Regions from separate parts of the Robertmurraya beringensis genome, predicted to be linked through region 4. Evidence: riboswitches for the same ligand, from Rfam matches in the RefSeq annotation. Region 4 holds a riboswitch; each other region holds the start of a gene.
The links. A riboswitch is a leader RNA that binds a small molecule or an ion and turns the genes downstream of it on or off. The one in region 4 is predicted to bind S-adenosylmethionine.
Positions count from the first base shown of each region.

Region 1 (7,994 bases), on a different contig from region 4:
GACAACGGTCGGGGCATTTTTAATTGGTTTGGTACTTATGACACTTTGTGGAATGAAAAAGAGGGTCCTCAGGTCATAAAGTAACTTTTATGACGTGTGAGGCTAAGGAAAAGGAAGGGGAGAAGTTATAAAGTGAATGTTATGACCTCTGAAGCATGAAAAAGGGAGAGCATCTGTTATAAAAAATATAAATAGTGGAGTCTAGGTTTGATTCCCATGAACGCAGAAATCACAAGCTAGCGGTAACCAAAGAGGCAGTTTGATTCCCGTAAACGCAGAAATCACAAGCTAGCGGTAACCAAAGAGGCAGTTAGATTCCCATGAACGTAGAAATCACAAGCCAGCGGTAACCAAAGAGGCAGTTAGATTCCCGTGAAAGCAGAAATCACAAGCCAACGGTAACCAAAGAAGCAGTTAGATTCCCATGAACGCAGAAAACACAAGCTAGCGGTAACTAAAGAGGCAGTTAGATTCCCGTGAACGCAGAAAACACAAGCCAGCGGTAACCAAAGAGGCAGTTAGATTCCCGTGAACGCAGAAATCACAAGCTAGCGGTAACTAAAGAGGCAGTTAGATTCCCGTGCACGCAGAAATCACAAGCCAGCGGTAACTAAAGAGGCAGTTAGATTCCCGTGCACGCAGAAATCAAAAGCCAACGGTAACCAAAGTGACTGTTTGTTTCCCTCTAACCAAAAAAAATGGTCCCAGTGGCAACCAACCCTATCTATCAAAGCTATTAACAAAAGCCAGCTACCAAAACCCATCCCCTCAAGACAGATAAGTAGAACAAAAAAACTAAGAGGGTTAACCACTTGAGCTAACCCTCTTAGTTTTTTATTTACTGATGGCTACACGATACTCGTTTGTTAGATTTTCAAAGATTTTTTTCACAGGAAGTATCTCTTTAATTTCATGAACTCTGGCTCCTGCAAACACAAGACCATTTTCGACATCGCCAGCCATTGATTTTAAAAGGGAGTCAAGGGTACAAAATCTATACGAGCAATTTTTCAAGCAATCCAGGCATTTCGTAATTTTTAGCTTTTCAGAAGTTGTGATTAAGTCTGTAAAGTGATTAGCAATCGCACGACCGTGAAGACCAACTGTTGTTTTAACGAGCAGTGTATCTTCCTTCGTCGCTTCGACGTATTTCTGTTTAAAGGAAAGTGGGGCATCACATTCCTCGCTCGCAACAAACCGAGTTCCCATTTGTACTCCAGAAGCTCCCATGCTGATCGCTTTAGCAATGTCTGCTCCTGTCATGATTCCTCCCGCTGCAATAACCGGAATCGATACGGCCTCCACCACTTCAGGAAGAATCTCAAATAATGGACGTTCGGTCCCGAGGTGGCCACCCGCTTCATGTCCTTCAACCACGACTGCGGCAGCACCAAGGCGCTCCGACATTTTCGCTAGCTTCGCAGAAGACACAATTGAAAGAACGGGAATACCCGCTTTCTTACCCCATGCATACATATCCCGTGAAATCCCTGCACCTGAAATAATAAAATCGACCTTTTCTTCAAGTGCCGCCTTCATTTTCTCAGCAAAGTCATTCATTGCAAATAACACATTAACACCAATATATCCTGCATCCTTTTTCACAAGCGCTTTAGCTTGACGAATATGGTTTCTCATTTCTTCAACGGAAATCCCTGTGCCCGAAATTATGCCAATTCCACCTGCATTTGCAACAGCAGAGGCAAGCTTGCTAAGGGAAATGCCTACACCCATGCCACCTTGTATGATGGGAGCTTTCGGAAGCATATGTCCAATTTTTAACTGAGGAAAATTCATGATCATCACCCATTTCTTTTAATCTCCATTAGATTCTAGCATGTAGTATGGGAGAAGGATGTGATATATATTACTAGGTACTAAAATTTGATAATAATAGTTGATAACATTTTGTGAACATTGAATAAAAAAAACTCCATTTGAATAAAAAACCCCTTGTTCTGTTAGACAAGGGGATCAACAAATGTTTCCAGTGATAGAATTGCGGTTAATATATCGTCTGAAGTAAAGTCTTTCTCCAAGTAATGAATGGACTCACTAGAAGCTACCGTTCTCTCGGCAATTGCTTTGAGTTTTTCGAGATTATCGCGGTTCAGCTCTAGATCTCTTAATTGTATTGGAAGCTCTAAAGCTCTGTAAAAAGGAAGAAGGGAGGCAACCTCTTCTAAATTTTCCTCGAGCACTAGCTGAACAAGTATACCGTACGCTACTTTTTCACCGTGCAATAGATGATGGGTTTCATGAGCTACCGTTAATCCATTATGAACCGAGTGGGCAGCAGCAATTCTCCCGTACCGGTCTCCGAAACCGCCAACCATGCCACCAGCCACAATGATCGTTTCAATAACTTGAAGAAAAGCAGGTGAAGAAGTTTTTGCTTCCATCGCGTTCAGTGCAGTTTGACTATGTTCAAGTAAAACAATCTGGCAAAGCCTCGCACTTTGATGGGCGATTTTTACAGGCAACGGAAGATCTTGTAAGTCGCGTACTAACACATCAGCTTCGTACCATTTGGCCAATGTGTCTGCAATCCCTGCTCGAACATACTTAATTGGTGAATGAAGAATGATACGCGGTTCTATTAAGACGATTAATGTACTTTTCGGAAAAATGGTGTAATGCGTGAATTCGCCTTCTTCTGTATAAAACACACTTAACGGAGTCCAAGCAGCGCAGGTGGAGGCAAGAGTTGGGATAAGAATGGCTTCTTTGTTTGTTTCATTTGCCACTGCCTTTGCCAGATCAAGTACTTTTCCTCCGCCGATGCCGATGATGGCGTCGATATTTGTACCACTAACGATCGTAGAGATTCTCTGCACTTCAATTAATGAGCACTCCCCCTGATAGGAAACGAAGGTGAGTTTTACATGTGACATATTTGGAAAATAGGGTGCTGCTGCTTTCCAAGATTGTTCTCCGTGAATGACTAAGCAGTGATTAATTGAATTCAAGAGAAGTAGATTTTCAAGGTCATTTAACGAACCCTCATGACATGCATAATAGGAGGGAGCGCCACGCACTTCGAGTTTGGTCATTGTCTTCATTCCTTTCTAGTAAAAACAACGCCGGTAAGGGCGTTGTTTTTTACTAGTTTATCAATTAGCGATTTACCATCCATTCAGGTTTACCAAAGCCTTGGAAGTCCTCGTCGATGATGGTTTCAAATTCTTCTGATTCAACAACTTCTTTCAGATCTTTTGCAAATTGGCTGTCAATATTCTTTGTATCTACCGCCACACGGTTACGGTATTGATCTGGCATATTTTCAAGCTGTAATGCGTCTAGTAAGTCCATTTTTGCTGCTAAAGCGAAGTTTCCTGGTACTGCAGCAAGGTCCACGCTGTCAACCGCACGTGGAAGCTGAGCTGCTTCAATTGGTTGGAATACTAGATTTTTTACGTTCTTTTCTACGTCTTTTTCTGAAACCGTTAATGGGTCAGCATCTGCGTTTAATGAGATTAACCCAAGATCTTCTAAAATTAAGAAAGCACGTGCTGCATTTGTTGGGTCATTTGGGATAGCAATATCAGCTCCATCCGAAATTTCATCTACAGAAGTAAACGTCTTAGAGTAGATCCCCATTGGTGCAGTTGGTACGGAAATAACGTCAGATAGTTCAATCTTATTTTCTTTTGCGAAGTTTTCCATGTAGATTTTGTGCTGGAATAGGTTTGCGTCAATGTCTCCCTTGGAAAGAGCGAGATTTGGTTGAACATAGTCACTGAATTCAACTACTTCTACTTCATAGCCTTTTTCCTCTAATAAAGGCTTAATTGCGTTTGAAACCATGTCACTGTATGGACCAGACGTTGCTCCAATTTTCACTTCTTTTTTCTCAGTCGCCTTTTCCTCAGAAGAAGATGCCTCCTCAGAACTTCCACCGCAAGCTGCAAGCACGGCGATTGCAATTAAAACTACAAAACTCAAAAATAACTTTCTCATCGTAAATACTCCCCCAATAATTTTTATGGTGTCTGTCACCCTTCGTGGACAGTTGGTGCGTTTTTGTCCTTCTGGGATGGACAGTGGTTAAATGTGATTTATTTTTTATTTACTGCTTTTGCAAGTCGGTCACCGAAAAATTGGATGAGCTGGACTAAACAAATTAAGATGATAACGGTGGTAATCATGATGGTATTGTCGTATCGGTAGTACCCAAAGCGGATGGCAAGGTCTCCGACACCGCCTCCACCGACAATTCCAGCCATCGCGGAGTAAGCAACTAAGCTAATAATTGTAATGGTCACACCTTGGATAATCCCTGGTTTTGCCTCTGGAAGAAGAACTTCCTTGATGATCATCCACGGAGAAGCCCCAACAGCAACCGCTGCTTCAATCACACCTTTATCGATCTCTCGCAGTGACTGTTCTACCAATCTAGCAAAGAAAGGAATGGCAGCGACCGAGAGTGAGACGGATGCTGCTGTTGGTCCAATTGTTGAACCAGCAATCAAATCTGCTAAAGGCAAAAGTGCAATGAGCAAAATGATAAACGGAATCGAACGGATCATGTTCACTAAAAATCCAACAATTTGATTAAATAGGGAATTCTCTAAAAACAATCCGCGGTCGGTAACAAACAACAGTACTCCTACTGGCAATCCGATAATCATAGCTACTGCAATTGATATACCGACCATATAAATCGTTTCAAAAAAGGCTTTGTTCAAATCAGGTAGTAATTCTATCAAACTATCAAGCGGCATCTCGGATCACCTCCAAGCTTTCTGTGCGAGATGTGATGTATTGTATTGCTTTTTCTACTTCGGCCATATCACCTGTGAGTTCCATGATGAAGATTCCAAGTGGAGTTTCTTTTATGTACTCGATCTTGCCGTGTAAAATATTGCCCTTTACTTGGAACTTCTGAAGCGCGTCTGAAATTACTGATTCCTCTGCAATTGCCCCGCGGAAATGAATCTTTACAATTTTTCCTTTGCTTGAAGTTAGCAAGTGATCTGGTAAATCAAATTGAAGAATGGTATTAATGAATTCTTTCGTCAGTTCATTCGCTGGATTTGCGAACAAATCATAGACTGGACCTTCCTCAACAATTCGCCCGTCCTGCATAACTGCCATTCGATCACAAATCTCTTTTACAACTTCCATCTCATGTGTGATCAGTACAATCGTTAATCCTAGCTCCTGGTTAATCTTTTTTAACAAAGATAAAATCGATTTCGTCGTGCTTGGGTCCAGGGCAGAGGTGGCTTCATCACAAAGCAGAACGGAAGGGTTATTCGCTAACGCTCTTGCAATCCCCACACGTTGCTTTTGTCCACCACTTAACTGAGAGGGATACACATCACGCTTATCTGACAAGCCGACCATTTCAAGTAGATCGGTGACTCGAGTATCAATTTCTGTTTTTGATTTATATGCAGCCTTTAAGGCAAAAGCTACGTTTTCAAAAACCGTCTTCGAGCTTACGAGATAGAAGTGTTGGAAGATCATCCCGATTTTTTGACGAGCTGTCCGAAGCTCCTTTTTCCCAAGAGCGGTAAGGGACACCCCATCTATTTTAATTTCTCCTGAGGTCGGAGCCTCCAATAAATTCAAACAACGTAGTAATGAACTTTTCCCAGCACCACTATAACCAACGATTCCAAAGATTTCCCCTTTGTTCACCGTTAATGACACATGGTCCACACCCGTTACTTCACCTTTTTTTGTTTGGTAGACTTTCACCAAATCTGTTACTTCAATCATATCTGTCACCCCTTAAGCTATGAAAATACAAAAAAACCTCTTTCCAGTCAGAAAGAGGCATCGTTATATATACGACTTATCTTTCAGAATGGAATCATTCTGTAGGAAGTGGCACCGTTCCATGAAATGGAGGTTGCCGGACGTCATAGGGCCTAATCCCTCAGTCACTCTTGATAAGTAAAAGGTCTTATTAAATTTGTTACATGAATCATAAATCTAATAGGGGAGAAGTGTCAACAGCTATTTTTGGTAGAAGGAAGTAGGGGAAACGCTTACACACCTGAGGCTGTAAGTGGGGAAAAATTTATAAAAATAAAACACCCATCACAAAAAAAGTGAATGGGTGCCAAATTAAAATTAGATTTTCATAACTCCACCGGTGCTAGCAGATGTTACAAGCTTCGAATAACGAGCTAGATAACCCTTTTTCACCTTAGGTTCAAAGCCTTTCCAGTTGGCTTTACGCTCTGCCCATTCTTCATCAGAAAGAACAACGTCCATGGAACGAGCGTCAACATCGATCACAATTTGATCTCCATTTTGGATAAATGCTAATGGTCCGCCTTCAGCAGCTTCTGGTGAAGCGTGACCGATAGACAATCCGCGTGAAGCGCCAGAGAAGCGGCCATCGGTTACAAGAGCAACCTTCGCGCCAAGTCCCATTCCCATGATTTGAGAAGTTGGAGCAAGCATTTCAGGCATACCAGGTCCACCTTTTGGTCCTTCGTAACGGATTACTACAACGTCGCCTTCTTTTACTTTTCCATTAGCAATGCCGTGAAGAGCTTCGTCTTGTGAATCAAATACAACCGCAGGTCCTTCATGGCGGTTTCCACCTGTGATTCCACCAGTTTTAATGATCGCACCATCTGGAGCAAGGTTACCAAACAATACAGCTAGGCCACCCTTTTCACTATGTGGGTTATCAATGGAATGAATTACATCATGGTTCTTAACGTCACAGCCGGCAATATTTTCACCAAGTGTTTTCCCTGTAACCGTTAATGTATCTAAGTGAAGGGCTCCTTCTTTCTTAGATAATTCGTTTAGAACGGCAGAAACTCCGCCCGCTTCATGCAAATCTTCAATAAATACATCAGAAGCAGGTGCAAGCTTAGACAGGTGAGGAACACGTGCCGCTACTTCGTTGATTCTTCCGATTGGATAATCAATTTCTGCTTCATGAGCTAATGCCAATGTGTGAAGAACCGTATTGGAAGATCCACCTAATGCCATATCAAGGGCAAACGCGTTATCGATTGCTTTTTCTGTAACGATATCACGAGGCTTAATATCCTTTTCAATCAGTTCCATTAACTGTGTTGCTGATTTCCTAACGAAATCTCTACGCTCAGGCGCTACAGCTAAAATCGTTCCATTACCAGGAAGAGCCAATCCAAGCGCTTCTGCTAAACAGTTCATCGAGTTTGCTGTGAACATACCTGAACAAGATCCACATGTCGGACAGCCAAACTGTTCTAATTCTAATAGTCCCTTGTCATCAAGTTTTCCAGCTTGGTATGCACCAACGCCTTCGAATACAGAAGAAAGTGAGATCTTTTTGCCATCGCTAGTTACTCCAGCCTTCATTGGTCCACCGCTTACAAAAACAGTAGGGATATTTAAACGAAGTGATGCCATTAACATACCTGGAGTAATCTTGTCACAGTTCGGGATACAAACCATTCCATCAAACCAGTGAGCAGCGACAACCGTTTCAACCGAGTCAGCAATGATTTCACGGCTTGGTAGCGAGTAGCGCATGCCGATATGACCCATTGCAATTCCATCATCGACACCGATTGTGTTCATTTCAAATGGAACTCCACCTGCTTCACGGATAGCGTCTTTGACAATTTTCCCGAACTCTTGTAAGTGCACATGTCCTGGCACGATATCAATGTAGGAGTTAACTACTGCGATAAATGGCTTACCAAAATCCTCTTCTTTTACCCCAGCCGCACGCAAAAGGCTTCGGTGTGGTGCACGATCAAATCCCTTTTTTATCATATTACTTCTTAATTCTGCCAAAATAATTCCCTCCCAATCTATTAAAAACCAATGGTGTTAATGTTTTAAATTATTAAAAAATTTTAACAAATAGAAGGAGAATTGTAAAGAAAGATGACAAAAGATTCATTTGGTAGATTTTAAAAGTTGTCTTCATTTGTCCTATTTTGTCGCTTTTAATATTTTTATGGTGGCAGTGAATGGCGGTTCCGATTTGTCACAATGAAAAAAATATGTCAGCGATTGCCTTGTCATTC
Region 1 is NZ_JBHLUU010000128.1:23,339-31,332, forward strand. It holds gene ACFFHF_RS23895 (NAD(P)H-dependent flavin oxidoreductase) at 835-1,797, opposite strand; gene ACFFHF_RS23900 (iron-containing alcohol dehydrogenase family protein) at 1,962-3,053, opposite strand; gene ACFFHF_RS23905 (MetQ/NlpA family ABC transporter substrate-binding protein) at 3,118-3,960, opposite strand; gene ACFFHF_RS23910 (methionine ABC transporter permease) at 4,059-4,724, opposite strand; gene ACFFHF_RS23915 (methionine ABC transporter ATP-binding protein) at 4,714-5,727, opposite strand; SAM riboswitch class I at 5,801-5,907, opposite strand; gene ilvD (dihydroxy-acid dehydratase) at 6,085-7,758, opposite strand.
Region 1: it holds a riboswitch for S-adenosylmethionine, as region 4 does, so the genes downstream of both, ACFFHF_RS23915 (methionine ABC transporter ATP-binding protein) here and ACFFHF_RS18910 (2,3-diketo-5-methylthiopentyl-1-phosphate enolase) in region 4, are expected to answer to the same signal.

Region 2 (7,994 bases), on a different contig from region 4:
ATCCAACGGAAAGATCAAAGCCATCAACCGTTAAACTGATGGTAATCCCGATTGCAATGATAGTTACAATTGAAATGGAACGCAGGATATTTACAATATTATTTCCTTGTATAAATGCGGGATTGGCCAATGAAAATATGATCACTAGTGCAATGATCGTAATAATCGTTCCATATTTATAAAAAAATTGGAATAGATCAAATGACGTTTTTGCCGGGGTCTGTTTCTTTGCTGTTATGTTTGCCTCCATCTTACCTGCCCCCTGTTGAATAGAATAATAGTTCTTCTTCATTAGTTGATTTTGTTTCTAGTTCCTTCACTGATCTTCCATCATAAAGGACATAGACCCGATTCGTAATTCCCATAATCTCTGATAGTTCAGATGATGCATAAATAATAGCTTTTCCGCGGCTTGCCAGCTCGACAATAAGATTAAAAATGTCCTTTTTTGCTCCAACATCTACACCTTTGGTCGGCTCATCAAAAATATAGACATCAGCATCGGCTACGAGCCACTTGCCAATGGCAATCTTCTGTTGATTACCGCCAGAAAGATTTTGAACTTTTGTTTCTTCAGAAGGTGTCTTTATTCCAAGACGATTGATCAGTGCCTTTGCAACTAACTTTTCTTTTTTCCTATCCAGGAAACTAAAATCTTTTGAAAAATGCCTTAAATTCACTACAGTTAAATTTGATTCAACCGACGCATTTACAAGAATCCCTTCTTTTCGGCGCTCTTCAGGGACCAAGGCCAGTCCATTCTTAACCGCTTCATACGGGTTTTTAACATTAACTCTTTTTCCGTTAACCTTGACTTCTCCTGCCACTAATTTGCCTTCAACCCCGAACAAAGCTTTACAGAACTCGGTCTTACCGGCACCTACAAGTCCAGCAATTCCCACAATCTCCCCTGCTTTGACGTTCATGCTAAAATCTTTAATCTTATCTTTATCTGTAAGTCCTTTTACCTCAAGGAATGTGTCTCCAATGGTCATGAATTTATCAGGAAACTGGTCACCGAGTTTTTGACCAAGCATATGCTCCACTACTTTGTTTTGGTTAGTATCCGAAATCCTCTGTCTCTCAACTACTTCCCCATTTCTCATAATCGTAATATCATCACAAATCTCAAAAATCTCTGGAAGTCGATGTGAGATGAAAATAACTCCAACATCACGGTTCTTTAATTCTTGTACGATACGAAATAACTCATTTGTCTCCGTATGACTAAGAGGTGCTGTCGGCTCATCTAAGATGAGGAATCTACATTCTTTTGACACCGCTCTGGCGATTAAGACCATTTGTTTTTCTGCTAATGTTAATTCACTTACTAGTTTTTTAGTTGGAAGAGACAAATTCATTTCTGATAGGATGGTGGCCGCTCTAGAATGCAAGCTTTTCCAATTAACCCATTGCTTCTTTCCCATGTTGTGTACCGTGTCCATTAACATGATATTTTCCGCAACCGTTAAATAGGGAATCAGAGCTGTATCCACTTCCTGATATACAATTTGAATTCCTGCGTCCATGGCACTTTTGGGCGAACGAATGGTCATAGATTGTCCATCCAATGTGATTTCACCAGTATAGTGATCATATGCCCCTGAAAGAACCTTCATCAAGGTTGACTTCCCAGCACCATTGGCTCCAATTAAGGCATGAGTTTTCCCGCTTTTAACTGAAAAATCCACCCTATTTAATGCTTTTACACCCGGAAATTCAATTGACACATTTTTCATCTCTAAAGTGGTCATGATGTCACCGTCCTTTCAAAGAAAAGCGCAAGCGCCCGTTAAGCGACGTATGGACTGGAGCGCTCTGACTGAGATAAAGGAAACACGGAGAGCGTTAGCGATCCGATGTTGACTTATCGTAGGGAGGAGAGCGAAGTACACTAGTCGCTGGGCGCTGGAGCTAGACACTGTTCAAAGTTCAATATTTTATACTTTCTTCAAAGAAACACTCTCTTTATCTAGTGAAAAAGAGTGCCTATCAATAAGTCCCTTACTTCTTATAGTGTTCCTTTAGCGTCTTCATCCAGTCTTCTTCAAATTCTGTTGATTGACCCCATCCTTCAATGATTTCACTTAAATTGACCATATTAACAGGATCTTTTGACTTTTGAAGGTCTTCTTGAGAGATAAGTGAAGCTTCCAAATCATACGTTTGTGGTGTTTCCTCGCCTGCTAATTTCTTTGCTAGTATTCTCATATTTACTGAACCAATCAACTTAGGATCAACAGCTGCCGTATATCTCCAAGCGCTGCCTTCTCTTTGGATTTCCTGCAAATCAGCATTTGAAACATCGATTCCATAGATTTTAACTTCTTCTCTGCCAGCTTCTTTTAACGCGCGAGCCGCACCGATGGCAAAAGCATCCCAAGTGGCAAAAATCGCATCAAGTTCACCCTTAGGGTATTTATTCAACATTGCAGCAACCGCATTTTGGGTTTGAACACTAGTATCAGCTGCTGCTACGCCAAAGCGCTCCACTTCTTTAATGCCAGGATTATTTGCTAGAACCTCTTCATACACTTTATTTCGTCTAACCATTGGTGGGAATCCGTCCACCCATAGGTATGCAATATTGGCTTCCCCTTTTGTTTCTTTTACTAATTGATCCAATGATAGAGTAGCTAGTGCTTCATCATCTTGTGACACAAGAGTAACACCGTCAACACTTGTTAAATTTGCATTCGAGTCAAATGCCACTACGCTTTTTCCAGCATCAACAATTTTCTGTATGTCATTAACGGTAGCATCATCATCACCGTGAGAAATAACAAATCCATCATAATCTTGATTTAACGCTTGATTAATCGCATCATGAAATTTCGCTGTATCTCCATTTGCCGTAAATACATCCACTTGGAATCCTAATGCTTCCCCTTCTTGCTTTGCACCTGCTAAGAACTGAGCTGTGTGATCGTCCCCACCAATTTTACGAATAACTTTGATTTTTGGTTGGTCTCCATTTGCAAAGCGCTCAGGTACACCTTCAATCGGTGTGTTCGATCCTGTTGCTTCCTTTGTTTCTCCCCCTGTTGCACAGCCTGTAAGCAAAAGTGTTGCAGCGATAGCTGATACAAATGCACTCTTTAAAAAGTTCCTCTTCATGATTCTTTCTCCCCTTTTTGTTTTTTATGTCTTCTTACCAACGTTGCTCTTAGGAGAGTTTTTATAAAATATAAAAAACCTCTCCAGAAAAGAGAGGTTTCATCACAAAATAAGGACTACTCCTCTCTTATCTCTCAAAACAAAATCTTGTTTTGCAGGATTTAGCACCAATTCCATTCGGAACGGTTGCTGGGCGTCATCGGGCCAGTCCCTCTGCCACTCTTGATAAGAGAACGTATTTTATTCATTTACTTTAATAAAGTATAAAACTTAATTTAATATTCTATTAACAAATTGTCAATAGTATTTTCTAAATATTTTTAATAGAAATATTATTCCCACGTAATTTCTAGATCAGCATCCCGATACAAAACTATTTTTTAACATCGTACATATTTACGTTTGAAACCAAGCTTCCCTCTATCCATTTCTTTTTGAATACTTTCATAAGCGTTTAAGAAACTGCTTTTTTTATTGTCTCGTTTGACTTCTACGATTCCTATTTCCTTTGAGACCTCGACTGCCTTTTCATGTTGCGGCAAATAGGAAATCGCCACCGTGTATACGAAATTATTCATAGCAGATTTGGTTCGTTCCGGCGAATCATGAATCGAATTTTTCACCATATCCAGCATATTGGAAATCTTGCTTTCGGAAAATTCTTTATCCTTTCGATTCCCTAAAAGCCAGCAATAGCAACTCCATCCAGCCGACATTTTCAATTCGTCACCGCTTGCAATCCATTTATCTGCAACGTCTTGTGCAATATCTGACTCTGATAAAGTGACTGCGACCACATAATCGGACAGCATATAAAAATACGCACCATCTATCCAGCGTTCATAATCTGCTTCAGTCATAGCTTTTGGGTCAGCAATAATGCCTGCAAAATACATGGCATCGTAATTACCTGTGGTATAAAGCTTGTCAGCTAAATCTTGGTTGATTTTTATTTTCTTTGCAATTGGTTTCATAGCCCCTGTTGCCACGCCAAAAAGTGGCTCGTGCGCACCATTGGATATGTACATTTTCTTACTTCGTTCTTTACCGAGGGCTTCAAGCTCTTGCATCACTGTTTCAATATCCATAGCTTTGAACTTCCTTCCTTACTTTTATCATATTTTTTTTATCGAATGTTCTTGTGCGAGCCATCACAGGAGGGCATTTTTTTAGAAAGTCCACAAGTGCAATCCTTTAATCCCTTTCCGCTTAGAATTCTCTCCATACAATTCTCTACCCTTGACACTCGAGTTTTGGATTGTTTTGGTTGAGAAAAATAAAGAATATATGCTCTTTGCCGTCCCGGTGTCAATGCTTCAAAAGCAGTTTTTAAGTCTGGTGACTCATCGAATTTATCTTGAAGTTCTTCTGGAATAATGAATTCTGTATCCTTTTTTAAAGTTACTTCCAAACCGGCTTTTTCCACTTCAATGGCTTCAAGTATGTATTCTTTCAAAATAGGTTCTAGTTCAATTATTTCTTGAAGATGAGTGAATCGAATCTGGCGTGCCGCCTGTACATTCTCGGTTTGTTGGACAAGAATTCCATGGGGATCCTTTAATAAGGCACCTTTGTGAAACAGAAGTGCACAATATTCTTTAAATCCATGTATTAATACGACATTTTTCTTCTCAAGCGTGTAACACGGATGCATCCATTTAAATTCTTCGGTCAGATCACAGTCAAGAACAATCTGTCTCAACCGCTCAGATTCTTCCCTCCATTTTTTAACTTTACTTAAATAATCATCAACCTTTGGATTCAGAACTGCCATGTTGTTTCCTCCCATAAAAAAATTACTTCACGAAGGAAGATTTAGTTGCCATGACACACCAAATCGATCATTTAACCAACCAAACCTTTGACTAAAACCATAGTCACCAATTGGCATAAGTGCTTGTCCGCCCTCGATCAGTTTCTGATAAACGTTGTTAATTTCTTCTTCGGTATCACATGTAACAAAAATTGAGAAGGATGGAGTAAATGTAAACTGATGCTTTAAATTACTATCTATACACATAAATTCTTGGCCTTTTATAGAAAAAGTAGCCTGCATTACCGTTCCTTCATCTCCAGATTCATTCGCTCCATAGCGAACAATACTTGTAATTTCTGAATCCTCAATAATAGATATGTAATAATTCATTGCTTCTTCTGCTTTGCCATCTTGAAACATTAAGAATGGTGTAACTTTTCCCATTACGATCAGCTCCTTAAGTTAGTAGGGCTACCTTATCTATTTATTACATTCCTATAATTACAATATAAATAAAGACAGGAAATTTCACTAGTGTTAATGATTAAATCTGAAAATAATTAGATGTTTATTTTTCTATCCCTTCCAAATCAGTATGAACGGCAAAAAAAAGGATGATACCCGAAAGATATCATCACATGGTATTCACTACAATATTATTCTTGAAAGGTTTGAGTCACTTTCACTTGGGTGCCAGGATAATAGTGTCCAATAATTTCTTTGTAGTGTTTCCCTTCTTCTGCCATTTCATTTGCCCCCCATTGACTCATACCAACGCCATGCCCATGGCCTTTGCCACTTACTTTATAAGAAGTTGGATTGATTTCAAATGAACTTATTAAGTAACTTCTAAAATGACCTCCACCTATCATTGGACGTATTTTTTTTAATTCAACATGATCCAACGAAACTCTTTCGAATAAAATGGTTCCATCAATCAACCTTCTCATAAATTCAATTTGGATCGAGCCAATCATCGACCTTTGTGATTCATTTTTAACTTTATCGATTGCCATAAAAGGAATACCTAAAATTTTTATGTCACCTTCATAACCATTTCGATTAAGCCATTTTTTAATAGAGTCGCTGATTTTACCATCTTTCTCCTTTAGCTCGTTCCAGTCCTTCGATTGAATTTCATCCAGATCTATTTGTGTTTTTTGTAATGTAAAATCCCAGGGTTGAATGGGATCAAAAGGATCTGGTTTGATTGGGAAATATGGGCTTGGATTTCCGCCCCATACATTTTTATTACTCTCTGTGATTCCACCATTACTTGCAGAATAAAAAGCGCTTATGGGCTTATTTTGAAATGTAATAATTTCTCCTTTTGTATCAATTACAGCCCTCTTTGTATTACTAAATTCATTGTATCCTCCGTAAACTTGATATTGGATGGTGTCGTCGAGTTGGGGATTCTTATGGGTGATTGTATACGTGCGAGCAGCTAACGTTTGTGCCTTTAAAGCCTCAATATTCCATTCAGGAAACACTTCAAATGGAACAACTCCTTTTAAGTAATCCTCTAATAGTATCTGATTAGCAGGTCTTATGTGTTTTCCTTCTATATCAAACTCTACCGCTCCCATATAAGGTCTTCCATCAATGTATATTAGGTGCTCTTCATCATAAGTATCAGGATATAAAATGAACGGGCTACCGATTTCCATTTTTGACTTACCGCAAATAAGAAACATTTTGCCATCTTTAAATGAAATTGTATATTCATCCCCTTCATTTAACACCAATGCTGGATCTAATGTTGAATAATTACCTTTTATGTAAAATGGTATTTTAGAGGTATCTCCAATATAATTTCGTAATCTCACAGAGATCATCTCTTCCGCTTGCACTTCACTTGTGAAAGCGAGTAAAACGAATATGAAAATCGATAGGATAAAAGTTTTCATAACCATATTATTTATTATGTTTTTACTGATTATTCCTGAAGCTTTATTCCAACTCTTATAATTCTGTTTGATTAACGTTAAGTTCAATCAAATTACCATCTGGGTCAGCACAGAAAATTTGTGCAAATCCACTTTTTCCGTAGGGTTTTTCAAGAATTTCCACTTCATTTTGTTTTAACCATGTAAGCGCATCATAATAGTTCTCTACTCTCAGAGCAAAGTGACCTTCTCTGCTGGATAAGCTTTTATCCTGACGAATCGTCTGTGAAGAAGGATCAACGATCAAGTGGAGTTGCTGTCCCTCTATTTCATACCAGGCACCTGAAAAATCAAAATCTGGACGTGGTATTTCATTTAAACATAATACATTCCCATAGAAATCTTTTGCTCTTTCCAAATCTGTAACTGTAAGACTTACGTGATGGAGACTTTTATATTTAATCAAAATGTACACTCCTTTTATTCTTCTCTTATTTGTATCTTACTCAAAAAACCTCCTATGTGGAAGTGGCCTCCCACCCTCTACTCTTCAAGTTTATCTGAAAAGCCCAAGGGTTAACATTTTCTTAAAAGATAAAAAAACACAACAAAAAAACGCTTGATAGCGTTTTTGTTGTGTTTTTATTTTTTACGCGCCTTAGAGGATTCGAACCTCTGACCGTACGCTTAGAAGGCGTATGCTCTATCCAGCTGAGCTAAAGGCGCATCTATATAGTGGCGGAGAAGGAGGGATTTGAACCCTCGCGCCGGTTACCCGACCTACACCCTTAGCAGGGGCGCCTCTTCAGCCTCTTGAGTACTTCCCCATAGACATAAAAATGGCTCCGCAGGTAGGACTCGAACCTACGACCGATCGGTTAACAGCCGATTGCTCTACCACTGAGCTACTGCGGAACATTGAAGAATTATTTTAATAGGGTAAAAAATCTGGTGGGCCTAAATGGACTCGAACCATCGACCTCACGCTTATCAGGCGTGCGCTCTAACCAGCTGAGCTATAGGCCCCTATTTGGAGCGGGTGATGAGAATCGAACTCACGACATCAGCTTGGAAGGCTGAGGTTTTACCATTAAACTACACCCGCAAATATAAAATTGGAGGCAACACCCGGATTTGAACCGGGGATAAAGGTTTTGCAGACCTCTGCCTTACCACTTGGCTATGCTGCCATAACTGGGCTAGCTGGATTCGAACCAACGCATGACGGAGTC
Region 2 is NZ_JBHLUU010000017.1:44,632-52,625, forward strand. It holds gene ACFFHF_RS06220 (ABC transporter permease) at 1-250, opposite strand, end outside; gene ACFFHF_RS06225 (sugar ABC transporter ATP-binding protein) at 252-1,754, opposite strand; gene ACFFHF_RS06230 (sugar ABC transporter substrate-binding protein) at 2,005-3,117, opposite strand; SAM riboswitch class I at 3,242-3,349, opposite strand; gene ACFFHF_RS06235 (DNA alkylation repair protein) at 3,498-4,205, opposite strand; gene ACFFHF_RS06240 (DUF1801 domain-containing protein) at 4,244-4,891, opposite strand; gene ACFFHF_RS06245 (VOC family protein) at 4,919-5,317, opposite strand; gene ACFFHF_RS06250 (SpoIID/LytB domain-containing protein) at 5,530-6,870, opposite strand; gene ACFFHF_RS06255 (VOC family protein) at 6,839-7,228, opposite strand; tRNA gene ACFFHF_RS06260 (tRNA-Arg) at 7,415-7,488, opposite strand; tRNA gene ACFFHF_RS06265 (tRNA-Ser) at 7,499-7,589, opposite strand; tRNA gene ACFFHF_RS06270 (tRNA-Asn) at 7,603-7,677, opposite strand; tRNA gene ACFFHF_RS06275 (tRNA-Ile) at 7,712-7,788, opposite strand; tRNA gene ACFFHF_RS06280 (tRNA-Gly) at 7,794-7,867, opposite strand; tRNA gene ACFFHF_RS06285 (tRNA-Cys) at 7,879-7,952, opposite strand; tRNA gene ACFFHF_RS06290 (tRNA-Gln) at 7,957-7,994, opposite strand, start outside.
Region 2: it holds a riboswitch for S-adenosylmethionine, as region 4 does, so the genes downstream of both, ACFFHF_RS06230 (sugar ABC transporter substrate-binding protein) here and ACFFHF_RS18910 (2,3-diketo-5-methylthiopentyl-1-phosphate enolase) in region 4, are expected to answer to the same signal.

Region 3 (7,994 bases), on a different contig from region 4:
ACCAGTGGAATTCTCCACTGGCTCACGAATTTCTTCTATAAATATATATGTTACTAGGCATGAACCCTACGATCCAAATCTGCAATCATCCTTTGACTTTGCAAATAATCTTGTTGCCTTACTTTTTCAATTTTCATTCTAACCTTATGTTTCCGACCGTAGGTTTCATATCCCACTCCATGAGCTGCATACATCGCCTTTTCCATCTCACACGTGTAGTTCAACCTTAGTTGACTAATAATGAATCCATCCCTTCCAACTATCACTTTTTTTCGACTTCTTTGGTCACATCTATCGTAACACAGGTTAAATCTTTGGAACAAAGCCGAAAAAACACGATATTTAAGGATGAGTACGAATAAGACTTTGTTAGAAAAACTCACCTTGTGGTTTCCATTCTTTTCTTGCTAAATCCTCTCGATAAGAGCTTAACTCACTGTTTTAATTGATTAAAATCATCCATCGTATTTTGTACAAGGGTAACAGCCTGGCTCATGGCACCGCCTCCACCAAAGGCTGCAGTTACACCAATCGCTTCAAGAATCTCTTGTTCGGTTGCGCCTTGGTCCAAGCATCCTTTCACATGGTAGATGATGCAATATTCATCCTGAGAATACAGGCTAATTCCCAGAGCAATTAGTTGCTTTTGTTTTTGAGTTAAGACTCCCTCTTTGAAGCATGCTTCTGTGAATGCATTAAAATGGCTAGCGATATCTGGCATTTTTTGAGTAAACGTACCAAGTCCTTGTTTATAATCATGTAGAGCTTCTTCACTCGGATTTCTTGCAATAAATCCTTGATCCATTTGTCCCACTCCAGTCTTTAAGTTATGTAGTATCACTTATGTTAGTATCCTTGAATTGAAACAAATTATTACACAAAAAAACAGATGCCCCTATAAGAGACACCTGTTTTTTCTATTATTCAGATACTGGTACTACAGCACCTTCGTATTTTTCAAGGATAAAGTCTTGGATTTCTTGTGAGTGTAGTACTTCGACTAAAGCTTTGATTGCTTCAGAGTTTTCGTCACCTTTACGAACCGCGATTACGTTCACGTACGGAGACTCTTTGTCTTCGATTGCAATTGAATCTTCAATTGGGTTTAGACCTGCATCGATCGCATAGTTCGAGTTGATAAGTACTGCATCACCTTCATCATTGTTAAAGATTTGTGGTAATAATGATGCTTCGTACTCTGTGTCAAAGTGAAGATTTTTAGGATTTTCTGCGATATCTTCAACTGTTGCTTCTACGTTATTAACGCCTTCTTTAAGAGTGATTAATCCCTCTTTTTCAAGCATAGTTAAAATACGACCGTGGTCTGCAACTGAGCTGCTCATGATGATATGTGCTCCTTCTGGAAGCTCTTCTAAGCTCTTGTACTTTTTAGAGTACACACCCATTGGTTCGATATGGATTCCACCCGCATTAGCAAAATCATAGCCATGTTCAGCCATTTGAGACTCAAGGTAAGGAATATGTTGGAAATAGTTTGCATCAAGATCACCAGACTCTAACGCTTGGTTAGGTAGGATATAATCTTGGAATGTTTCAATCTTTAATTCAATTCCTTTTTCCGCTAAAAGTGACTTTGCTTCTTCTAAAATTTCCGCATGTGGTACGTTAGAAGCTCCAACTACTAACTCAGTAGTTTCTGCTGTTTCTTCGCCTTCACCAGCGTTAGACTCATCTTCTTTTGCTGTACCGCAAGCTGCAAGAACTAGAGCAACTGCTAATGATAAAAATAAGCTTAAAAATTTCTTCATTTTTGTCTCTCTCCTATCTTTTGTCTAGTTTTGATGTTATAGAATCTCCAATAAATTGGATAATAAACACAATAATTAAAATGATGACTGTTGCTACCAAGGTGACGTCGCTACGACTTCTTTGGAACCCTTCCAAATACGCAAGGTTACCTAAACCACCCGCACCAATCACACCAGCCATTGCTGTATAACTCACCAAAGCAATAGCCGTAACCGTAATACCAGATACTAAAGCTGGCAGTGATTCAGGAATAAGCACCTTAAAGATAATCGTGCTTGTTTTAGCTCCCATGGATTTAGCCGCTTCAATAACTCCTTTATCAATCTCACGCAATCCGATTTCCACCATTCTCGCGTAAAAAGGAGCCGCACCTATAATTAATGCCGGTAAAGCGGCATTTTCACCAATCATCGTATCTAGTATAAGCTTTGTAAAAGGGATAAGAAGAACGATCAATATAATAAAGGGAATCGAGCGGAAGACGTTCACTACAGAACTGATCACTTTATTTACAATTGCATTTTCCCAAATATTACCTTTAGCTGTTAAAAATAATAAAAGTCCCAAAATTAATCCAAGAACAAATGTAATAACAACTGATATAGCTGTCATATAAAGAGTTTCATTCGTTGCCTCAATCATTTTTTCCCAGTTTACGTTTGGTAAAAGTGTCTCAAGCATTCGAAATCACCTCCACTCCAACCTGTTGTGACTCGATATACGCAATGGCCTTTGAAAGCTCTTCTTTTTCCCCATCTAAGTGGATGAAAAGCGTTCCGTAAGATCCATTTTGTGTTTGTGATATTTTCCCTTGCAGGATATTAACAGTCACATGGTAATGACGAATAAGATTGGTAATCAGCGGTTGCTCTGCTGCTTCTCCAACAAAGCCTAATTGAACAACCGTACCGTGCGGGTAAAGTTCTAATAAATGTTCAATCGTTTCCTTCGTTTCTTCAGGCTCTGTTACCTGCTGAACAAATCGTTTCGTAATTTCTTCCTTAGGGTTCTTAAATACATCAAGAACAGGACCGAGTTCAACGACCTTTCCACCTTCCATCACAGCTACACGATGACAAATCTTTCGGATTACGTGCATTTCATGTGTGATAAGGACAATGGTTAATCCTAAACGCTTATTAATATCAACTAATAGCTCTAGAATCGAATCGGTTGTTTGCGGATCAAGTGCAGATGTTGCCTCATCACAAAGAAGAACCTTTGGATTATTAGCAAGTGCTCTTGCAATTCCTACTCTTTGTTTTTGCCCTCCACTCAATTGAGATGGGTAAGCGTCTTCTCTTCCTTCTAATCCAACTAAACGAATAAGCTCGTCCACTCTTTTCATTCTTTGAGCTTTAGGAACTCCTGCAATTTCAAGTGGAAATGCAATATTTTCTCTAACGGTACGAGACCATAACAGATTAAAATGTTGGAAAATCATGCTTATTTCCTGTCTAGCTTTTCGAAGGCTACTACCTTTAATTTTCGATACTTCATTATTTGCTACGATAACGGATCCCACAGTAGGAATTTCTAACCCGTTGAGCATACGAATAAGCGTACTTTTTCCTGCTCCACTATAACCGATTACCCCGAAGATCTCTCCTTCAGTAATTTCTAGGTTTACATTATCTACAGCCGTTACTTTTCCTTGTCTTGAAGAATAAATCTTTTTCACATCTTTTATCGAGATCAAAGGTTTCTCCTCCTTCCATTTCCGATTATTCTGATAAAACTACATGGTATCATGCATCAAGAAAGCTCCATTACAACTTAGGTTCCATCATCCGTACCATTCCTATTCGAATGAGAGCTTTTTAGATGAACAAAAAAAACCTTCCTGCATGAGCAGAAAGGCAGAAACAGTTACCTTTCTCTCATCTATCAAAGCAATACGCTTTGTGTGAATTGGCACCATTTCAATAATTTGACGGTTGCCGGGCTTCATAGGGCACATCCCTCCACCTCTCTCGATAAGAGCTTATCAATCTATATGAAATTTATTTTGTAGTCTTAATCACGAGTGCTATCGTATCATGGAAAAATTGGAGTGTCAACGATAAAATTCGACAAAAATCTTATTGATTACACATTGCTTGTAAGTGAGGTTTTCCCTGTTGCCAATGTAATCGCTTGCTCTAAGTCTTCAACTAAATCCTCCACATTTTCAATTCCGATCGATAGACGAATTAAATCCTCTGGAACTCCTGCCGCTTTTAACCCCTCTGTGTCTAGCTGTTGATGAGTAGTGCTTGCAGGATGAATGACTAAGCTTTTTGCATCGCCAACATTAGCAACATGAGCCCAAAGCTTTAGACTATTTATAAACGTTGCTCCTGACACACGGCCTCCATCAATTCCAAAGACAACGATAGAACCTGCTCCTTTAGGTAAGTATTTCTTTGCAAGCTCAAAGTCTGGATGCTTTTGATTTCCTGGATACATCACCCAATTAACACCTGGATGCGCCTCTAAATACTCTACTACCTTTTCAGTATTTGCCACATGCTCCTTCATTCTCACATGCAAAGTTTCTAAACCAAGTGTGAATTGAAAGGCATTTTGAGGGCTTAATGCTGGACCTAAATCACGTAGCAATTGCACTCTAGCTTTTACAATATAAGCTGCAGCACCAATTGCCTCACTATATACAATATCATGATAACTTACATCAGGAGTTGTAAAACCAGGGAATTTAGACGAATTCCAATCAAACTTTCCGCCATCCACGATGATACCACCAAGAGTAGTCCCATTCCCTAATAACCACTTGGTTGCCGAATGAATGACAATATCTGCACCATGTTCGATTGGTCGGCATAAATAAGGAGTGGCAAAGGTATTATCGATTACAAGCGGAATACCTGCATCATGTGCAATCTTTGCAACCTTTTCGATATCCAAGATACGCAAACTTGGGTTTCCGATGGTCTCGGCAAATACCGCCTTTGTTTTATCTGTAATAGCTTGTTTAAAGTTCTCTGGATTAGTTGAATCCACAAACTTCACTTGAATCCCATATTTAGGGAGAGTTACTGCAAATAAATTATATGTACCACCATATAAATTAGAAGCCGCAACAATTTCATCTCCTGCTTCTGCCAAGTTGAGTATGGCCAGTGTAATTGCTGCCATTCCACTCGAAACGGCAAGCGCTCCGACTCCACCTTCTAATAGGGCCACTCTTTCTTCGAATACCGTAGTCGTTGGATTATGAATACGTGTATAAATATATCCAGGCTCAGCAAGTGCAAACAGATTAGCCGCATGCTCTGTGTCTTTAAATTGATAAGCATTATTTTGATAAATTGGTACCGCTCTAGCTCCTGTAACAGGATCTGGGCTTAATCCACCATGTACACCAAGCGTTTCTAACCGATACTTCTTCTGTTCTGACATTCCATTCCCTCCCATAAAACTTCAAATATTATTTACATACTTATATGGTTTTACTAGATAGAATAAGGTTTCTAAGTAAAGAGCTGTTCTAAAGGTTGCCTGTAAGGTAATTACATTTGATACGGTTGCTTGCCTTAGCTTGATCTCCCCACTGAGTAAGGAGATGATATGTTCCTTCTGTCCTTGGAGATATGCGTCAATATGATGATGATTTTCTTCGATTAACAGTTCAACGTTCCCTTTGTTTATATGGATAAAGAAGGTATCATCTTCGGATTGAATACAAATAACGACTGATGCCTTTCTTAAAAAAGGCAGTAAATGGCTTCGGCTATTCCATTCATTCACTGTTTTTTGTAAATGAAAAAGCAACGGTCTTCCCCCTCTCAACATCTAACTATATATATATTCCACTTGGAGAGAATCCTTACCTTTAATATTTCTTCGACAAATTTTCGAACATTTGTCAGGGGTACCTAACAAGCTTTATATCGAATGCTGTAATTAGAGTTCATTTCCCGAGAAATATGTCACTTTTTAAAATGAAGTTACTTTTGCTGTCGAAGGGATTCGGAAATCGACAAATAAAAAAAATCAGACAAAAAACGTCTGATTCCTATAAGGACTTTAAGCTTTCATATAAAAATGGTACCGATTGAAAAGCATAAATTTTCTTAACTAATTTGTTTTTCCTTATAACAAGTAAACAGGGAACAGACTCGATCGAATATTGCTCAGCTAATGCTGGCACAAAATTCAGATCAGCCTTTAACCAGTTATATTGTGGTAAAAGCTGTTCAACGACTGAGAGCATTTTTCCTGCTACCTGGCATGTACCACATAACGGTGTGTACAAGTAGAGAAAATTTGTTTCCTCCGCCGAGAAGAGTATTTCCCTGTTATTTTCAAGCAATTCTTGCATGTTGTTACTCCTTCTTACACTTTGTCTAAAAATTGCGTAAAGACATCGATGTTTGCCCCAAGCAGTACAGTAGCTAAATGATGTTCTGGTGCGGTAGCTACCTCCCTGTAGGTTCGATCGATGTATAAATGATCTGCTTCAGGAAACTCGCGTTTAAAAAGTCTTCGAAGCTTTTCTCCAGCTTCATCAGCATCAACAAGAATATAGACATCCTTTCCAAACAATTCATCAATGATTTCATCAAGCTTCGAAAGAGATATCGTTCCATTCGTACAAATAATGTCTACAGGCTCCTTAATAACCTTTTGCACCTTCTTTTTGTCTGACGTACCTTCTACAATAATTACTTTTTCAGGTCTCACTTCAGTCATATGCATCACCTGTGAACATGTTGTATTTTCTTTACTTTATTCATTATTCTCGAAAGAGGTGTACAATTCCTCTAACTATTTACGATTATAAAAAAATAAACAGCGGAAAGAAACCCGCTGTCCATGGATTAACACCATCCACCTTCATCACAATCTGTATATCTTGGTTCGTCACGAGATGGAGTGGATACCAGCTGAAAAATCTTCTCTCCAGCACTTTCAAAATGATGTTCAAGCTGAATATCACTTCCACTCGGTAAAGGGACCTTTCCGATTTGTTCATTTTCTAGATAAAGCACGATTTCACCATTTTGAAGCTTTCCGACAACACGGTCTGTAATATCTAATTTTCCTTGCTGCAAAGTCATGTTGTTAGCCATCCCTTTCTTTTCTGTTATACGTGTAGCATGCCCATGTTTGCTAGAAAAAAAAGAGACAATAAAGGCTGTTTTCGTAAAGGTTGTTTTGGAAAAATCCCAGAAGCCGGATTTTCCCCCGCATAACGCTGGGTTTATTGGTCTTTTTGGAAAGTAGCTCTTTTCTAAGGATGATAAAATCCTGACTGGCTGTTGAAACATATAGTTTATTTCCGAAAAAGTGTTATATAGCAACAATGTTTTAGAAAAGAGCCACAATAAAAGACACCTAGAAAGGTGCCTCATGTTTTAGTCTTCGTTAATCATTTCTTCATACTGCTCAGCTGTCATTAAGTTATCCACTTCACTAGCGTCAGATGGCTCAACAACAATCATCCAAGCTTTTTCATATGGTGACTCATTTACGAACTCTGGGCTGTCGTTTAAATCTTCATTTACCTCTACTACTTTTCCACTTACTGGAGCATAAAGTTCAGAAACCGTTTTAACAGATTCAACGCTACCGAATGGCTCATCAGCTGTTACAGTGTCACCTACTTCTGGAAGTTCAACAAAAACGATGTCACCAAGCTCCGATTGAGCGAAATGTGTAATACCGATACGAACGGTATTTCCTTCTGTTTTTACCCATTCATGTTCTTCAGAATAACGTAGATCCTTTGGTGTACTCACGATAAAACCCCTCCATAATATGTATTAATTGTTGGTTACTTTGTAAGCCATACTTTTTCATAGTCTGCTTCCTTAAAGCCAAGCGTTACTTTCTCTCCATCTGTTAACAGTGGGCGCTTGATTAACATCCCGTCCGAGGCAAGAAGCTCAAGAAGCTCGTCCTCTGAAGAAGTTGCTATTTTATCTTTCACACCAAGCTCACGATATTTTTGTCCGCTCGTGTTGAAGAATTTTTTCAATTCAAGTCCACTTGCCTTATAGTAGGATTCAAGTTCCGCTTTTGAAGGAGGCTGCTCTACGATATGTACCTCTTGATACTCAAGATTGTGAGAATCCAGCCATTTTTTCGCATTTCGACAGGTTCCACATTTCGGATACCAATAGAAGGTCAATGCCATGTTACCACCATCCTTTTATACTTTCAATTGCATATTAACATAATTAGATACAAATTCATAACTTTGACTACGAATTTTTTGG
Region 3 is NZ_JBHLUU010000128.1:61,860-69,853, reverse strand. It holds gene ACFFHF_RS24130 (YuzK family famiily protein) at 54-266, opposite strand; gene ACFFHF_RS24125 (carboxymuconolactone decarboxylase family protein) at 434-805, opposite strand; gene ACFFHF_RS24120 (MetQ/NlpA family ABC transporter substrate-binding protein) at 921-1,769, opposite strand; gene ACFFHF_RS24115 (ABC transporter permease subunit) at 1,783-2,451, opposite strand; gene ACFFHF_RS24110 (methionine ABC transporter ATP-binding protein) at 2,444-3,469, opposite strand; SAM riboswitch class I at 3,648-3,753, opposite strand; gene ACFFHF_RS24105 (O-acetylhomoserine aminocarboxypropyltransferase/cysteine synthase family protein) at 3,859-5,172, opposite strand; gene ACFFHF_RS24100 (hypothetical protein) at 5,194-5,544, opposite strand; gene ACFFHF_RS24095 (thioredoxin family protein) at 5,789-6,094, opposite strand; gene ACFFHF_RS24090 (toprim domain-containing protein) at 6,109-6,465, opposite strand; gene ACFFHF_RS24085 (YusG family protein) at 6,594-6,833, opposite strand; gene gcvH (glycine cleavage system protein GcvH) at 7,131-7,514, opposite strand; gene ACFFHF_RS24075 (arsenate reductase family protein) at 7,550-7,912, opposite strand.
Region 3: it holds a riboswitch for S-adenosylmethionine, as region 4 does, so the genes downstream of both, ACFFHF_RS24110 (methionine ABC transporter ATP-binding protein) here and ACFFHF_RS18910 (2,3-diketo-5-methylthiopentyl-1-phosphate enolase) in region 4, are expected to answer to the same signal.

Region 4 (7,994 bases):
GAATCATATCAATCGGTCTGATACTGGCGATTTTATCTAAAGCCTTCGATAATGCATAGCTTGTTGCTAATGTATCTGCACCTGCAAATGCGCGGTCAGAAATCAAATATCCCTCGTCAGCACCAATTTCAACGCTTTTTTTAATAATCGCATTTGCTTGTGGTGGCCCCATCGATAAAACAGAAATATATACTTCTTTGATGAAACGCTTCATCCGAACGGCTTCTTGGACAGCATGTGCATCGTAAGGATTTAAAATTGCTGGGGCACTTCGACGATCAAGCGTATTCGTCTTAGGATTAATCTTAATGATCTTCGTGTCTGGTACCTGCTTGACACAAACTACAATGTGCATACAAATCCCCTCCTTAATGACTAAAGGCTAAATCAGCTATATATATTTTGCAAAGCTTCGTAATAACGATATATGTATCGGTTTACGAGCATAGTACAAACAAATTAGATGATATTTTTTGTGTATAATAATTTTTGTATGCGTTTTCATTAAAGTGTAGTTAGTTAGAAGTGAATGGCTTACGGAATCTTCATTTTTGTATATCTACATATTTAAATGGTGGGGTTTATCCACTAGGATGGAATAACATTTATTTTTTGAAGGGAATGGTCCAGTACTTACCATTCTAGTTATTATATTAAAAGAAATTCAACTTTTCCCATATGATAAAAATCACAGATGTCATTCAAATTTCATATATGTAATTGTGTGAGCAATCGCTCATATAGATTTACAGCATACGACTCAAAAATACGAAATGGAATTTGATGAAAAAGCGATGTTGATTATTGCAGCGATTACGCTCCATAATATTCCCGAAGGATTATCAGTCGGAGTTAGTTATGCTACAACTGCTGAAGCGAATACAGGCAATCTAATTGCTTTTGCCATCGGACTCCAAAACGCTCCTGAAGGATTTTTAGTAGCCCTATTTTTAGTGAATCAAAAAATTGAAAAAGGCAAAGCGTTTGTAGTGGCTACTTTAACAGGTGCAATCGAAATTGTTACAAGTTTATTAGGTTTCTATTTAACTTCCTATGTTGCAAGTCTCGTTCCATATGGTCTAGCCTTTGCAGCAGGAGCTATGCTGTTCATTATATATAAAGAGTTAATACCTGAAAGTCATGGGGATGGCAATGAACGCACATCAACTTACTCCTTTATCTTTGGTTTACTATTTATGATATTGCTAATTGACCTCTTTTCATAATAAAAAATCGGCATGCTTATACATGCCGATTTTTTATTTCCTTTGTATGATTAAGTTCCAGATTTACTTACATAGAAACGATTTATTGTATAATAAATAACAAAGATCGATACAAATGGAGGTGACTTAATGGAAAAACAACTTATTCACGAAGCCATTCAAATGAATTTAGAGAACCAAATACAGCACCGAAAATTACCGAAAAAAAGTATTATTAAAAGAGCTGTTTTTATTTTTATTGGCGCTATCCTAATGGCTGTAGGATTAGAAATTTTCCTCATACCCAATCAAATTATGGATGGTGGAATCGTTGGGATTTCAATTATTCTGTCTCATATTACTGCGATTAAAATTGGTCTAATCATCTTCATGTTAAATGTTCCATTCTTTTTCATCGGATATAAACAAATTGGAAAAACCTTCGCACTATCTACACTCTTCGCTATCACCATATTATCAATTACAACCGTATATCTTCATCCCGTTCCTGCTTTTACTGATGACATCCTCTTAGCAACGGTATTTGGAGGAATTGCCTTAGGGTCAGGTGTAGGACTAGTCATCCGGTACGGAGGCTCACTGGACGGTACAGAAATCCTTGCCATATTGATCAATAAAAAGATTCCTTTTTCCGTTGGAGAAGTGATTATGTTTTTTAATATTTTTATTTTTGGTACCGGGGGATTTGTATTTGGATGGGACCGAGCGATGTATTCGATTTTAGCCTATTTTATTGCTTTTAAAACCATTGATATCGTTATTGAAGGTTTAGATCAATCAAAATCTGCATGGATCATTAGCGATAAGCATAAAGAAATTGGTGAGGCGATTTTGGCCCGTCTCGGCCGGGGTGTGACCTTTCTTTCAGGAGAAGGAGCCTATACAGGAGATGATAAAAAGGTTATTTTCTGTGTCATTACCCGACTTGAAGAAGCAAAGCTCAAGCTCATTGTAGAGGATCTTGATAGCAATGCGTTTCTAGCTGTTGCAGACATTGCTGAAGTAAGCGGAGGAAGATTTAAGAAACGAGCCATACATTAGAATATCTACCAAAAAGGAAGGAGCACTAACGACTCCTTCCTTTTCAATCTATTTATACGCATATGATGTTATTTGGCCATACAAACATAGCTTGTTTTCTGGTTATCTTTATTTCTCTCTTACTTTTCTTTTTCTCTTGTGATAAGCATTGATATTCAAAAATCAACTTATCAAGCTCCTGACTACACTCGATCGTCTCTTGCCCACCTAAACCATTTGCTTGTGCAGATTCAATCATTTTCTCTCTCATTTGTTGAATCGTGGCAAGCATTTCACTGCTATTCTGCTGCACCCCGTTAACCTCCTAATACTCCCTTAAATCCCCTAAAAAAAATGATCACTTGATGAATTATTGCAAGAATTCGAATAAAAGTAAATAGAATCGCAAAATAAGACAAATTTTTCTAAATATTTCGGAATACGACAAAAAACCACCCTAAAACTCCTATTACTTTTCGACAATTATCGATTTTATCCACCAAAAGTAATAAAGACACTAGGAGTATAGACTCTAGTGCCTTGATAACTATTATTAAGCTTCTACTTCGTTCTTTTCGTAGATTGGAACCCATCCTTCAGTAGTTACAAAAATACGGATAGCTACCACTTTTCTATCCTCTTGAAGAGTAAAATAATGTCTAACATTAGGAGGAACTGAAATAAGATCACCAGGATTTAGAAATACCTCAAAAAATTCTCCGTCTAACCCTTGAATAATAAATACCCCGTGTCCACTAACGATAAAGCGTACCTCATCGTCTGTATGGTGGTGTTCTTGTTGGAAGTTCTTTAATAGTTGCTCTAGGTTTGGAGTGTGTTCAGCAAGAGAAATAACATCCTGGGCCTTGTATCCACGCTTCTCTGAAATTTCAGCAATTTCAGTTGAGAATGCGGATAAGATTTCTGCTTTCTCTTCATCTGTTAAAATATATTTCTCTTGAAGATTGCTAGGTAGTTTTGTAATATCCCAATTCTCATAGATTACCTCTTGTGATTGTAAAAACGCTGCTACTTCTTTTTGATCTCTAATCTCTTCTTTTGTACTTTGAAAAACGATATGTGCCATTTTTTCATACTCCTTTATATTTTATTTTTTATATTCTAAAAGTCTTAGATGATAACGAAATAAAAATTCGGATGCTTCTAGTAGTTTTTTTGCCTCGAATGCATTTTTCCCCCACACTGTTATTCCATGGTTTCTGATTAACACAACGCCTTTGTCCTCTTTTACATGTTCACTAAACTCCTGTGCTAGTGTCGGAATATGAGCTGGATTACTGATAATAGGAACTCGAAGTACGGCATCTTCTTCCCATAAATCAAATGCTTTAATAAGCTCCTGGCCAGTAAAAGTGATTTCTCCTTGATCGCCATATAATTCAGATATGATATTATTATCAATTGTATGAACGTGTAAACTACACCCAGCAGCTGTTTTATTATAGATTTCCACATGTAATAAGGTTTCAGCAGATGGCTTCAAATGCGTCTCATTTACTGGTTTTCCATTCTCATCGACGAGCAGAAAATCCTCTGACGTTCGCTTCCTCTTATCCTTGCCACTTGCTGTTACTAAGAATTGTAAAGGATTGTCGCTAACCTTTATGGCTAAATTCCCGCTCGTTCCCATAAACCAATCTCGAACAGCAAGTTCATCCTTCACATCAGCAAGCTCTTCCCAACGTTCAGTTAACTGACTCATCCAATCAACTCCTCTACTTGCGACATATGCTTGATCACATCATAGAAATCAACAAACTCTCTATGATTCAATCCATACTCTATCGATTTTTCTAATAGCAGTTCTCTTGCAATCACTAGATCAGCTTGCTTAGCTGCTTGCAAATCGGTTACTGAATCACCGATAACGACTTTGTAGAAATCTTCTTTAAGTCCACGAATAATACTAGGTTTACAGCAGCCACAATCGTTCTGACAATGCTCATCACATGCATTTGGCCAAAGAATATTGATATACTCTCCACTAAAATCGGAAGCATTACAATAGACTCCTGAAAAAGGACCATAAGCTTGTAGAATAGGATAAACGAAGAAATCAATACCTCCACTAACAACATACAAAGGAATATTCTTCTCCTTCAAAAACTTCACAAAATCAGCAAATCCTTCACGTATTTTCACATTTTCAATTGCATACGTAATGATTTCTTCCTTTTTAGATGAAGGAAGCAACGAGAATAGCTTACCAACTCCTTCCCGAATGGAAATACGCTCTGACAAAATGTCGTCTTTTAGTGCTTCCCATTCAGGTGGAGCAAATCTTTTCATAATGGCAATAATGTTATCCTTCTCGGTGATTGTGCCATCGAAATCACAAAATACAGCTATCTTCTTGCTCATGATGGTTTTGCCACCTCAGTAACTCCCCACAGTTCAATCGCTTTTGCAAGTTCAGGATATTGCTGTGAATTTTCTCTCAATGGCAGACCTTTTTGACTTAAATCAATAGCTTGGCGGAAAGCTAGACCTCCACCTTTCGCACCAGCTGGATGACCATGTACACCACCACCAGCATTAATGACACTATCTAAGCCAAAATCTTGTAGTAAAAGTGGAACAAGTCCAGGATGAATACCAGCTGAAGGCACTGGGAAACTCTTATTCATAGATTCTGACTGATCTGTTAACGCTTTAGCAATTGATAATGCTGCATTCTTTTCCAAAGCCACAGAACCGTATGGAGACGGGAATAAAGACAAGTCAGCTCCAGCGTAACGCAACAATTTCCCAAGTAGTAGGGAATGAGAAATTCCGTACACATCAGATGAAGTGAGCGCTCCACTCACAGCTGGATGTGCCATAATCGGAAGATCGACATTCTCTTCTTCGCGTAATTCCTGAAGAACATCAAGTCCATACGCAAACACATTAAACAATAGTAAGTCCGCACCAAGTTCTTTTGCTTTTTTAGCTTTGTCAATTAATTGAGACGTACGTCCTGTCAAGTTCACAGCATACAAAGTACGATGTCCAGTTTCTTCATAGACCTGTTGTAGAACTTCTCTTCCTCCAGTAATTCTTTGTTCAAATGGAGTTAATGGGTTTTCAAACAATATTTCATCATCTTTTACAAAATCGACTCCACCCAATGCCTGTTCGCGCAATTGGCTGATGAGGAATGGAAGATCTCTACCAAGAATTCCTTTAAAAATACTCATTAATAACGGACGATCATATACACCCAGCTTGTCTCTTAGGCCATTGATACCAAACTTAGGACCTGGAAAAGCTGTTTTTAACTCTTCTGAAAAATCAAGATCTAATAGCTTAATCTTCCCGTCAAGTGAAAGCTTTCCAAACACTGTTGTTAAAATAGCTGGAAGATCTAGCGAAAAGTTATTTGAAGGATAAGCGATTTTTAACACCGCTACCGTTTCATTTGTATGTTCATCTATGTGTAATTTTTCTGCGGAAATAACTCTACCTTTATATTTTTTCAATTGCTCTTGCTCAAGCTTTTGTAATTGAGTCCATGAACCAACCGTTAAACCAAGCGCAATTTCCTCTGCTTTTTTTTCTGGGTTGTGTTTGGCGTCATGTACTAAGTACGTTGCGATGATCTCACTCATTTGCTTTCGTCCTTTCTCTCCGACACGGGTATACATAAAAAACCTCTTCTGGTCATCAGAAGAGGTTAGTATCGTAAACTAACATCTCCTTATCTATCAGCCTTTGCTGCAAGAATTAGCACCGTGCTTACAAAACTGTAAGTCGGTTGCCGGGCTTCGTCGGGCTCGTCCCTCCACCTGCTCTTGATAAGAAAACGAATGTTTTCATTATGGTATTATTGTTTATACTTTCAATTGATTTTGATTATTCCAGAATTTAATTCAACTGTCAATACATTAACTAAAAATTTGGAGCTTTGAAATTCTTTCAACCGCTTCTTGCAAACGAGCTTCCGAAGTTAGTAACCCCACCCGAACATAACCCTCTCCCCAGTTTCCAAATCCAATTCCAGGGGCAACTGCAATATGTGCTTTTTCTAGTAATAAATCTGAAAATTGCTCAGATGTATAACCATTAGGAACCTTCAGCCATGCAAAAAATGAACCCTCCGGTGCTTCGACATTCCAACCTAATTCTTGAAGTCCTCCGATAAACACGTTTCTTCTAGATTCGTACAATGCATTTAACTCACGTACACAACTTTGAGAATCTGTTAATGCTGCCACTGCCGCCTCTTGGACAGCTCCAAAAAGACTTACATATAAATGGTCTTGCAACAAATTAAGAGCTGAAATGACACTCTCATTGCCAACGGCAAAGCCTACTCTCCAACCAGCCATGTTATACGTCTTCGATAAAGTATATATTTCAATTCCCACGTCTTTTGCACCTTCTGTTTCAAGAAAACTAATCGGTTTATGACCATTAAAGCCTATCGCTCCGTATGCAAAATCATGTACAACACAAATCTCATGTTCTTTAGCTAGTGCAACCGTATCTTCAAAAAATTCAGCGTTTGCTATTGCGCCTGTCGGGTTATTCGGATAATTTAAGAACATAAGCTTCGCTTTTTCAAGATCGCTATCTGAAAGAGCCGTATAATCGGGAAGAAAATGATTTTCCTCTTTCAATGGCATTGTAATCATTTCTGCTTGTGCAAGTGCTACCCCTGACCAATAGTCTGGATAGCCCGGATCCGGGACGAGAACATGTTCACCTGGGTTTAATAAACATTGTGGGATTTCAACAAGCCCAGCTTTTCCTCCGAAAAGAATGGCAACTTCTTTCTCAGGATTGATATCTACGTTATATTCTCTTTTATAAAAGGTCGCAGCAGCTTCTTTTAATGATGCAAAGCCTTGAAAAGGAGAGTATTTGTGATTATTCGGATTCTCTGCTGCCACTTGCAGGGCTTTTACGATATGTGTTGCTGTCGGTTGATCAGGGTTTCCCTGTCCCAGGTTTATCACATCATGGCCATCACTGATTTGCTTATTTACTTTAGCAACAAGTGAAGCAAAGAATTGTTTAGGTAAGCTTTTTAATAATTTTGATTGAGGATATATCATCTTTTTTCCACCTACTTTAAATATTCGGGTAATTGGCAATTTTTATATTGAAAAACTAGTCACAAATGTATATCGTAAATGACAACTTGTAAAGTATTTTTACTAATATTTTTTAGAAAAGGTGGTTTCTTATGAGAGTTTCATGTATTCAGATGGATATAAGCTTTGGGAATGTAGAAGAAAACTTTCAAAAAGCGGAAAGATTAATAGAGTCAGCAATGGCTGAAAAACCTGATTTAGTCATTCTTCCAGAGCTATGGACCACAGGCTATGATTTAACTCGCCTCGATGTTCTTGCTGACTTAGAAGCAAAAAAGAGCATTGAATTTTTGCAGAAATTAGCTAAAAAACATCATGTGCACATAGTTGGAGGATCTGTTGCTTCTCAAGAAAATAACGGTGTATACAACACCATGCTGGTTATTAGTAACGAAGGAGAACTTGTTTCCACATACAGTAAAGCGCATCTTTTTAAGCTAATGAATGAGCATGAACATCTTCAATCAGGCAGTACAAACGGGATGTTTGCTCTAGACAAGAATTTATTTGCAGGATTCATATGCTATGATATTCGCTTTCCTGAATGGATTCGTGCTCATACGACAGAAGGAGCGGAAACTATCGTTGTTGTTGCTGAGTGGCCTCTCCCTCGATTGAACCATTGGAGATCTTTATTAATTGCTAGAGC
Region 4 is NZ_JBHLUU010000119.1:23,534-31,527, forward strand. It holds gene ACFFHF_RS18875 (electron transfer flavoprotein subunit beta/FixA family protein) at 1-355, opposite strand, end outside; partial or broken gene ACFFHF_RS18880 (ZIP family metal transporter) at 732-1,226, shown strand; gene ACFFHF_RS18885 (YitT family protein) at 1,389-2,267, shown strand; gene ACFFHF_RS18890 (Spo0E family sporulation regulatory protein-aspartic acid phosphatase) at 2,320-2,559, opposite strand; gene mtnD (acireductone dioxygenase) at 2,800-3,333, opposite strand; gene ACFFHF_RS18900 (methylthioribulose 1-phosphate dehydratase) at 3,355-3,969, opposite strand; gene ACFFHF_RS18905 (2-hydroxy-3-keto-5-methylthiopentenyl-1-phosphate phosphatase) at 3,966-4,628, opposite strand; gene ACFFHF_RS18910 (2,3-diketo-5-methylthiopentyl-1-phosphate enolase) at 4,625-5,857, opposite strand; SAM riboswitch class I at 5,944-6,050, opposite strand; gene ACFFHF_RS18915 (pyridoxal phosphate-dependent aminotransferase) at 6,134-7,306, opposite strand; gene ACFFHF_RS18920 (carbon-nitrogen family hydrolase) at 7,438-7,994, shown strand, end outside.